DNA from 4 places in the Methylobacterium sp. P1-11 genome. Region 1 is predicted to be linked to each of the others. Evidence: predicted binding sites of a transcription regulator. Region 1 holds the regulator's gene; each other region holds the start of a gene.
What was found. Region 1 encodes LexA, which represses DNA repair genes until DNA is damaged. Its sites were predicted from a motif close to TGTTCNNNNTGTGTTCNG; they were not measured.
Positions count from the first base shown of each region.

Region 1 (2,202 bases):
TGCCGGCCTTCGGCACCGCGGCCCTGATCCTGCTGACCCTCGGCCTGCTGCTGGCGACGCTCCCGGCGTCCCGCCTGCGCTGGCTTGCCGTGCCGCCGCTCCTGTTCGGCCTCGTCCTCGCGGCCCGGCCGGACCGCTACGACCTCTACGTCGATCGACAGGGCGGGGGCGCTGCCGTGCGGGGGCCGGACGGCCGTCTCGCGGCCCTCGGCAGCCCCTCCGGCTTCGTCCTCGAACAATGGCTGAAGGCGGATGGCGACGGACGGCAGCCCGGGGCGCTGATCGTCCGTTCGGGCAGCGGCCGCTGCGACCGGCTCGGATGCACCGCGCGCCTGCCGGACGGAAGGGCGGTCGCCCTGGTGCGGGACCGGCGGGCCTTCCCGGAAGATTGCGCCCGCGCCGCGATCCTGATCACCGGCCTTACGGCGCCGCCGACCTGCACGGGCCCCTTGGTGATCGACCGGCGCGTTCTGGCCGCCCGCGGAGCGGTAGCCCTCCGGGCCGACGGCGAAGGCTTCACCGCCCGCTACACCCGAGCCGACGGCCGCGCCGTGCCCTGGCAACCGCGTTCGGTACACGGGCCGGGACCGCCGCAGCCGATCATCGCTGCGTCGGAAGGCGCCCACGCCCCGGAGGATGGGGCGGCAACGCCTCCGGAAGCCGATGCGCCAGGCGGGGACTTGGTCCCCGGCGACGCACCGACCGAGCCGCTTCAGTAGCGACGGACGAGGCTGACGAGGCGGCCCTGGATCTGGACCCGGTCGGGTCCGAGGACGCGGGTCTCGTAGGCCGGGTTGGCGGCCTCCAGGGCGATCGAGGAGCCGCGGCGGCGCAGGCGCTTGAGCGTCGCCTCCTCATCGTCGATCAGCGCCACGATGATGTCGCCGGTATTGGCGGTGTCCTGCTTGCGGATCACCACGAGGTCGCCGTCGAGGATGCCGGCCTCGACCATCGAGTCGCCGCGCACCTCAAGGGCGTAGTGCTCGCCGCCCGCCACGAAATCCGGCGACAGGGTGATGGCGTGGCTCTGATTCTGAATCGCTGAGACCGGCGTACCGGCCGCGATCCGGCCCATTACGGGAATCGAGATGGCGCGGCCGGCCTCGTCGATCATCCGCGTGCTGGCCGGTGCCGGTGGCTGCCTGGATTTGCCGCCCTCGACAACGCTCGGGGTGAAGCGGCGCGGCTCGGCCGGGACCGAGGACGGCGCCATCTGGCTGAGGCTCTCGGGAATGCGGATCACCTCGATGGCGCGCGCCCGATTCGGAAGGCGCCGGAGGAAGCCGCGCTCCTCCAGGGCCGTGATCAGCCGGTGGATGCCGGACTTCGACTTGAGATCGAGGGCGTCCTTCATCTCGTCGAAGGACGGCGGGACACCACATTCCTGCATCCGGCTCTGGATGAATCGCAGGAGGTCCAGCTGCTTGCGCGTGAGCATCGACGGGGGACTCGCGGCTTGGCGGACCGCCACGTGACGGTCTCCGAAACAAATCACGAACAGGTTAAACGTTCCGCAAGTGTTCCGCAAGATGGCACCGCCACGCTTGGCGCGTCGCGGCCAGCCGGCGGGAGAAGCCGAGAAACGCATTGACGGCATAAGCGGAGCCGTTTCAATGCATCGCGCTGCCCCGCCGGAAGGGCGGCGGATCCGGGGCGCGGGCAGGGACCCTCTTGGAATGACGAGGATGCGACGACCCGCAGCGCTTCTGCTCCTCGGCCTCGCTGCCCTCGGCTTGGCCGGCTGCACCACCGGGTTCTCCTACATCTCGCGCAACTACGTGGCGCTCACCCCACAGGTGGTGACGATCGGCTGCAAGGAGCCCTACGAGGTCTACGATAATCGGCAACTGCGCCGGATGCTGATCGTCTCCAACGCCCTGCGCGAATATACCGGCTGCAATTTGAGCGAGGTCCGGATCGATCCGGAGCCGGACGCGACCCGGGTGAAGCGCTTCCGCACCGCCGCCCGGGCCTATCTCGACGAGACCGTGCGCGAGGATTGTCGGATCACCGGCGAGTCCGTCTTCGATCCTCTGAAGACCGAGTTCGCCTACGCGTGCGATGCGCCGGTCGAGAAGCGCGGTTCCGTGGTGCCGCGTCTGCCGGGCCGCAATCCGGGCCTCGGCGCGCGCTGACCGGCCATCAGGCGCCCGGCTTCGGGAAGGTCCGTTCCGCCGCGTCACCGGCGGCGGCGAGCAGGGC
Region 1 covers NZ_NPKS01000003.1:57,814-60,015, forward strand. Annotated here, with positions in the region: gene CIW48_RS04300 (ComEC/Rec2 family competence protein) at 1-719, shown strand, start outside; gene lexA (transcriptional repressor LexA) at 713-1,438, opposite strand; gene CIW48_RS04310 (hypothetical protein) at 1,686-2,135, shown strand; gene CIW48_RS04315 (hypothetical protein) at 2,143-2,202, opposite strand, start outside.

Region 2 (2,202 bases), on a different contig from region 1:
GATGAATGTCGGGGAGGCTCTCTCCGAATTGACGCTCCTGCTCAAGCGGCTCCTCGGCGAGCGCGTCGCCCTGGAGCTGAAGCACGGCCGCGAGGTCTGGCCGGTGAAGGCCGACGTCAACCAGTTCGAGCAGGTGATCGTCAATCTGGCAGTGAACGCCCGCGATGCCATGCCGGAGGGCGGCAAGCTGATGATCCGCACCGAGAACGTCACCGATCCGGGGACGGCCGTCGACGCGGAGGGACGTGGCGGGGCGCCGGCGGGCGACCATGTGCTGATCGAGGTCCGCGACACCGGCCAGGGCATTCCGCCCGAACTGATGGAGAAGATCTTCGAGCCGTTCTTCACCACCAAGGAGATCGGCAAGGGCACGGGCCTCGGCCTCTCGACGGTGTTCGGCATCGTCAAGCAGTCCGGCGGCACGATCGACGTGCAGTCGAAGATCGGAGAGGGGACCGCCTTCCGCATCTACCTGCCGCGGCACGTGCCCGTCGCCGAGCCGGAGGAGATCCCGGCCCCGACCGCGGATCCGTCCCTCCCGCGGGCGGAGCCGCTCGCGGCGATCGCCGCCTCACCGAAGCCGGATGCCAAGCCCGGCGAGGGCGGCGACACCCTGGCGCCGCAAGGTGGGCCGGTCTCGGCCAAGGCCGACAAGCCGGCGCCGCGCAAGCCCGCCGCGGACCATACGGGGCAGGGGACAATCCTGCTCGTCGAGGACGAGGATCCAGTGCGGGCAGTCAATAGCCGGGCGCTCTCGGCCCGCGGCTACACGGTCCTGGAGGCGGCCTCGGGTCTCGAGGCGCTGGCGATCGTCCGCGAGGGTGCCCAGACGATCGACCTCGTGGTCTCCGATGTGGTCATGCCCGAGATGGACGGCCCGACCCTCTTGCGGGAGGTGCGCAAGCACCAGCCCGACCTGAAGGTGATCTTCGTCTCCGGCTACGCCGAGGACGCGTTCCGCAAGAACCTGCCGGAAGGGGAGACCTTCAACTTCCTGCCGAAACCCTTCAGCCTGAAGCAGCTCGTCGAGACCGTGAAGAAGACGATGGCGGATTGAGGCACGGCCGCGCCTCCGCATCAAGCGGGAGATCCATCGCCTTCCGTGCAGGCGCGGAATCTCCAGCCAAGACAGGCGGCCGCACGGTCGTTCTGGGCTCCGCTGCGCGGCGCCGGGATGACGATGCCGCGGTGGCTCGGAAGGATCTCGGCCCGTCTCCGGACCCGATCCCTCCGCTCACGGCGAAGATGCAGTCGCCGGCTCATCAACCCTGGATCGATCACAGCCGAAAAGCACCACCCGCTCTTGCCGGATGAGAACAAAACAGGTACATGGGGGCGGTGGTGACGCGCGTTGTGAACTGCGTCCAACCCCTTCATAAGGAGCCCGCCAGATGGCCCAGCCCGCATTGAAAGTGGTCGATATGCCCCCGGTGGACAAGGACAAGTCCAAGGCCATTGATGCCGCCCTGGCTCAGATCGAGCGTGCCTTCGGCAAGGGCTCGATCATGCGGCTCGGCAAGAACGACAAGGTTCAGGAGGTCGAGACGGTCTCGACCGGATCGCTGGGCCTCGACATCGCCCTCGGCGTCGGTGGCCTGCCCCGCGGCCGGGTGATCGAGATCTACGGCCCCGAATCCTCCGGCAAGACGACGCTGGCGCTCCACACCATCGCGGAGGCCCAGAAGAAGGGCGGCGTCTGCGCCTTCGTGGATGCCGAGCACGCCCTCGACCCGGTCTACGCCCGCAAGCTCGGCGTGAACCTCGACGACCTGCTGATCTCGCAACCCGATACGGGCGAGCAGGCCCTGGAGATCACCGACACGCTGGTGCGCTCGGGCGCCATCGACGTGCTGGTGGTCGATTCGGTCGCCGCGCTGACCCCGCGGGCTGAGATCGAGGGCGAGATGGGCGAGAGCCAGCCCGGCCTTCAGGCCCGCCTGATGAGCCAGGCCCTGCGCAAGCTGACCGGCTCGATCTCGCGCTCGAACTGCATGGTCATCTTCATCAATCAGATCCGGATGAAGATCGGCGTCATGTACGGCAGCCCGGAGACGACCACGGGCGGCAACGCCCTGAAGTTCTACGCCTCGGTGCGCCTCGACATCCGCCGCATCTCGACCCTGAAGGATCGCGACGAGGCGATCGGCAACCAGGTCCGCGTCAAGGTGGTGAAGAACAAGGTCGCGCCGCCGTTCAAGCAGG
Region 2 covers NZ_NPKS01000009.1:6,216-8,417, reverse strand. Annotated here, with positions in the region: gene CIW48_RS11080 (PAS domain-containing sensor histidine kinase) at 1-1,057, shown strand, start outside; gene recA (recombinase RecA) at 1,392-2,202, shown strand, end outside.
Region 2: a site for LexA is predicted at 1,313-1,330, ahead of recA (recombinase RecA). Genes of this name have one in related genera too.

Region 3 (2,202 bases), on a different contig from region 1:
AGGCACCAAAAGTTGATCGACCTTCAGAATGAAGATAAGATCAAATTCGAAATCACATCCTTTACGGGTCCCCTCGGGAGTGTGATACTTTGCGATACATCCAAATATTTCCACAGAGGCAAGCCCGCCACAGGGCGAAATCGGAGAGCGTTGTTTTTCAACTACTATGCGAACAAGCCTCTGACGCCGTATTTTTGCCCAAACCCGCCTTTTCCGACCGATAGAATGAAAGAACTGGTTTCAGATCTGACGACGGCACAACGCGACGCGGCTTTGTGGCGCGAGAATTTATCACCAGTCGATAAGATCGTCACAAAAACGAAGCCGTATCTGAGTTTATAAGTGAACGCACGATAAATCCCGATGAGATCCTGAGGCGTTTGTCCGGCCTCTTCCAGGCGGCCATGCGCAAGAGCAATTGTCGTGGCCACGCCCGCTCACGCCGCGCTCGCCTCACACGCCAGGTCAGAGCTTGCTGCCTGACGCATCCTGATGTGAGATGCTCCCTCGAAGGCCCGGCATTTGACTGGATGTGGACCGGATATGGCGCAGGAACGGATCATCGTGGAAGCAACGGCTCCCGCACCTCTCGATGTCGTCTGGAAAGCCTATACGTCGCCCGAGCATGTGACGCAGTGGAACTTCGCCTCCGACGACTGGCATTGCCCGGCTGCAAGCGTGGACCTTCGAGAAGGCGGAAAGTTCACTTCGCGCATGGAGGCCAAGGACGGCAGCATGGGCTTCGATTTTGACGGCACTTACACCAAAATCATCCCAAACGAGCGGATCGAGTATGCGTTCGGTGACCGTCATGCGGTGATCGAGTTTTCTCCGGCCGGCAACCGAACGATCGTGAAGGTCTCCTTCGATCCCGAGAACCAGTTCCCCATCGAGCAGCAGCGTAGCGGATGGGCAGCCATTCTCGACAACTTCTGCAAGCATGTGGGCAGAGGCTAAGCTCGGCCTCAGGTGCAGGAAGGGGGGCGACCGCTCGCCTCGGCGCCGAACCTGCCGGACGGCCGACGCATGGACGCTTTCGGGAAGCGTCCACGGCTGCCGGCACGGCTGACATGGCACGGATGCGGCCGTTCGAACGGCGGCGCTGCCGCGTGCGACTCCCTTCACATGCCGCGCCGCGCAGGGGCCGCGGACAGGGCCGATCCGCCGTCCCATCCCGCACGCTCCGGTCGCTTCGCGCGCGAACCACCTCGACGCCGTTCGCGATTTGGTCCAGGGATGCGGGATGCAGAATAACCCGCATGCGCAGCCCGCCGGGGACGGCGCTCCCGCCTCTTCCATCGCCGCCCGCGCCATGGGCGCGCTCCGCCGCGACGCCGCCGGCTACCTCGACGGGCTGAACCCCGAGCAGCGCCGCGCCGTCGAGACCACGGAGGGGCCCGTCCTCGTGCTGGCCGGCGCCGGCACCGGCAAGACACGGGTGCTCACCACCCGCATCGCCCACCTGATCGCCACCAACCGGGCGCGCCCCTTCGACATCCTGGCGGTGACCTTCACCAACAAGGCCGCCCGGGAGATGAAGCACCGGATCGGTGCGCTGATCGGCCCGGCCGGCGAGGGCATGCCCTGGCTCGGGACCTTCCACGCCATCGGCACCAAGGTCCTGCGCCGCCACGCAGAGCTGGTCGGCCTGAAATCCGACTTCACCATTCTCGGCACCGACGACCAGCTCCGGCTGATGAAGCAGGTGATCGCCGACCAGAACGTCGACGAGAAGCGCTGGCCGGCCCGGGCCCTGTCCCACGCCATCGACGGCTGGAAGAACCGCGGCCTCGGTCCCGAGCAGGTCCCCCCGGGCGAGGCCGCCTCCTTCGCCTTCGGCAAGGGCGGCGCCCTCTACACCGCCTATCAGGCCCGGCTCGCAACGCTGAACGCCGTCGATTTCGGCGATCTCCTGCTGCTCTGCCTCAAGCTCTGGCGGGAGAACCCGGACGTCCTGGCCAATTACCAGGACCGGTTCCGCTACATACTGGTGGACGAGTACCAGGACACCAACGTCGCCCAGTACCTGTGGCTGCGCCTGCTGGCGCAGAACCGCAAGAACATCGCCTGCGTGGGCGACGACGACCAGTCGATCTACGGCTGGCGCGGCGCCGAGGTCGACAACATCCTGCGCTTCGAGCACGACTTCCCCGGCGCCGTGGTGGTGCGGCTGGAGCGCAACTACCGCTCCACCGGCCACAT
Region 3 covers NZ_NPKS01000002.1:198,168-200,369, forward strand. Annotated here, with positions in the region: gene CIW48_RS03095 (hypothetical protein) at 1-342, shown strand, start outside; gene CIW48_RS03100 (SRPBCC family protein) at 544-957, shown strand; gene CIW48_RS03105 (UvrD-helicase domain-containing protein) at 1,244-2,202, shown strand, end outside.
Region 3: a site for LexA is predicted at 1,216-1,233, ahead of CIW48_RS03105 (UvrD-helicase domain-containing protein). Genes of this name have one in related genera too.

Region 4 (2,202 bases), on a different contig from region 1:
GAACCAGTCCGCCATGAGGTCGGCGACCTCACCGGGAAGCCGGAGAAGCGCGTGCCCGATACGGCTTGCGCCGTTCTCGCGTGCCCGGCCGAGAATCGCCTCGATCTCATGGTCGGTCAGGCCGGGAATGATCGGCGAGACGTTGACCATGACAGGCACCCCTGCCGCGCTCAGTGCCCGCATCGCCGCGAGCCGCTTCTCCGGCCGGGGCGCCCGCGGATCGAGGCGGCGCGCGAGGTCCGGATCCAGCGTCGGCAACGAGACCGCGGCTAGCACCAGGTTCTCCGCCGCCATCTCAGTCAGGATATCGAGGTCGCGCAGCATGAGGTCGGACTTGGTGGTGATGCTGACGGGATGGCGGGCCTCCCGCAGCACCTCCAGCACCGCGCGGGTGAGCCGGTGCTCGCGCTCGACCGGCTGATAGGGATCCGTGGCTGTGCCGAGGGCGATCGTCTCGGGTCGGTAGCCCGGCGCGGCGATCTCGCGGGCAAGCAGCCGCGCGGCGTCCGGCTTGGTGAAGATCCGCGACTCGAAGTCGAGCCCCGGCGACAGGCCGAGCCAGGCATGGGTGGGGCGCGCGTAGCAGTAGATGCAGCCGTGCTCGCAGCCCCGATAGGGATTGATCGATCGGTCGAATGGAATGTCGGGCGAGCTGTTGCGGGCGATGATCCGGGCGGACCGCTCCGGGGTGACCTGCGTGCGCAGCGGCGCCGGAGCGTCCGCCATCCAAGTCTCGTCGTGGAACGCCTCGCGTCGGGACGGCTCATACCGGCTTGTGGGATTGGCCGTGGCCCCGCGGCCGCGCCGCGAGTCCTGAGGCGCCGCGCTCGCGCCGAGTCGCGGTAAGGTTCGGGATGGGAACCCGTCACGCCTATGTCCCATGACGATTCTCCCATTCAGGCCCGCCTCAGGACATATAGCGAACACTCTGAGGTCGAATGCCTCTTTTCCAGGCAAACTCAGCTTTGCCGCCTTTCCGAATAGCGGCGCATTCGCCCAGAGGCGGAAGGGCGGTTTACGGCGCCGCAGAATCGTCTATGCGCGCGCTCATGCTCTCCGCCGTGACCTATCTGGCCGACCCGGCCGATCCGGACGCGATCGATCGCTTGGCCGACACGCTGAGCGTGCTCGTCTCCGGCGTGGCCGGCGGCCTCGTCGGCGATGCGGTGATCGTCTCGGGCCGCGCGAGTGAGGCCGTGGCGGCCGTCGCGGAAGCCACGGGCGCCACGCTGGTGCTGCACCGGAGTGGGAATCCCTACGCCGTCGGCGCTGCCGCGGCCCGGCGGGATTGGGTTCTGTGCCTGGAAGCCGGGGACGTTCCGGCCGAGGGCTGGATCCGCACCCTGGACCGCTTCGTCGGAACTGCGCGGCCTGAGACGACGCTCGGCCGCCTGCACCGTCCGGCCGGGAGCTGGCTCAGTCGCCTCGTCAGGCGCATGGAACGCGTCGTCGGCGCCCGACAGGCCAGGGCCGGAGATGTCGTACGGCGCGAAGCCCTGCGCGCCGGGGGTGTATTGACGACGCGCCTCAAGGTCAGACCGTTGATTGCGCGGATTGAACGCGCCTGACTGGAAGAATCTTTCACCGTCGCGCGTTGTTGTCGGTCAATCCGCCTCTAGAACTCCTCAAGCGCGGCAGGAATTTTGCTACCTCAGCAGGCGTGGACACGGGCCGACCCACCCCGGCCTTGAAGGATGGTGCCATGGATTCGTCGGGCCTGATGGGCCGCAAACCGCTCGACGACATCGTCGAGAGCGGTGAGGGCGAACAGCAGCTCTCGAAGTCGCTGGGCGCCCTCTCGATCACCGCCATGGGCATTGGCGCCATCATCGGCGCCGGCATCTTCGTTCTCACCGGCACCGCCGCGGCCCAGTATGCCGGGCCGGGAATCATGCTGTCCTTCGTGCTGGGCGGCATCGCCTGCGCCTTCGTCGGCCTGTGCTATTCCGAGATGGCCGCGCTGATCCCAGTCGCTGGATCGAGCTACACCTACACCTACGCAACGCTGGGCGAGTTCTTCGCGTGGCTGATCGGGTGGGACCTGATCCTCGAATACGCCATGGGCGCCGCCACCGTGGCGGTGGGCTGGTCTGGCTACGTCACCAGCATCCTGAAGGATGTCGGGATCGTGATCCCCGCCCAACTCGCGAACGCACCCGGCACGCCGATCGACGGCGGCGGAACCGCGCTGTTCAACCTGCC
Region 4 covers NZ_NPKS01000005.1:179,642-181,843, forward strand. Annotated here, with positions in the region: gene CIW48_RS07415 (PA0069 family radical SAM protein) at 1-882, opposite strand, end outside; gene CIW48_RS07420 (hypothetical protein) at 1,038-1,568, shown strand; gene CIW48_RS07425 (amino acid permease) at 1,703-2,202, shown strand, end outside.
Region 4: a site for LexA is predicted at 909-926, ahead of CIW48_RS07415 (PA0069 family radical SAM protein). Genes of this name have one in related genera too.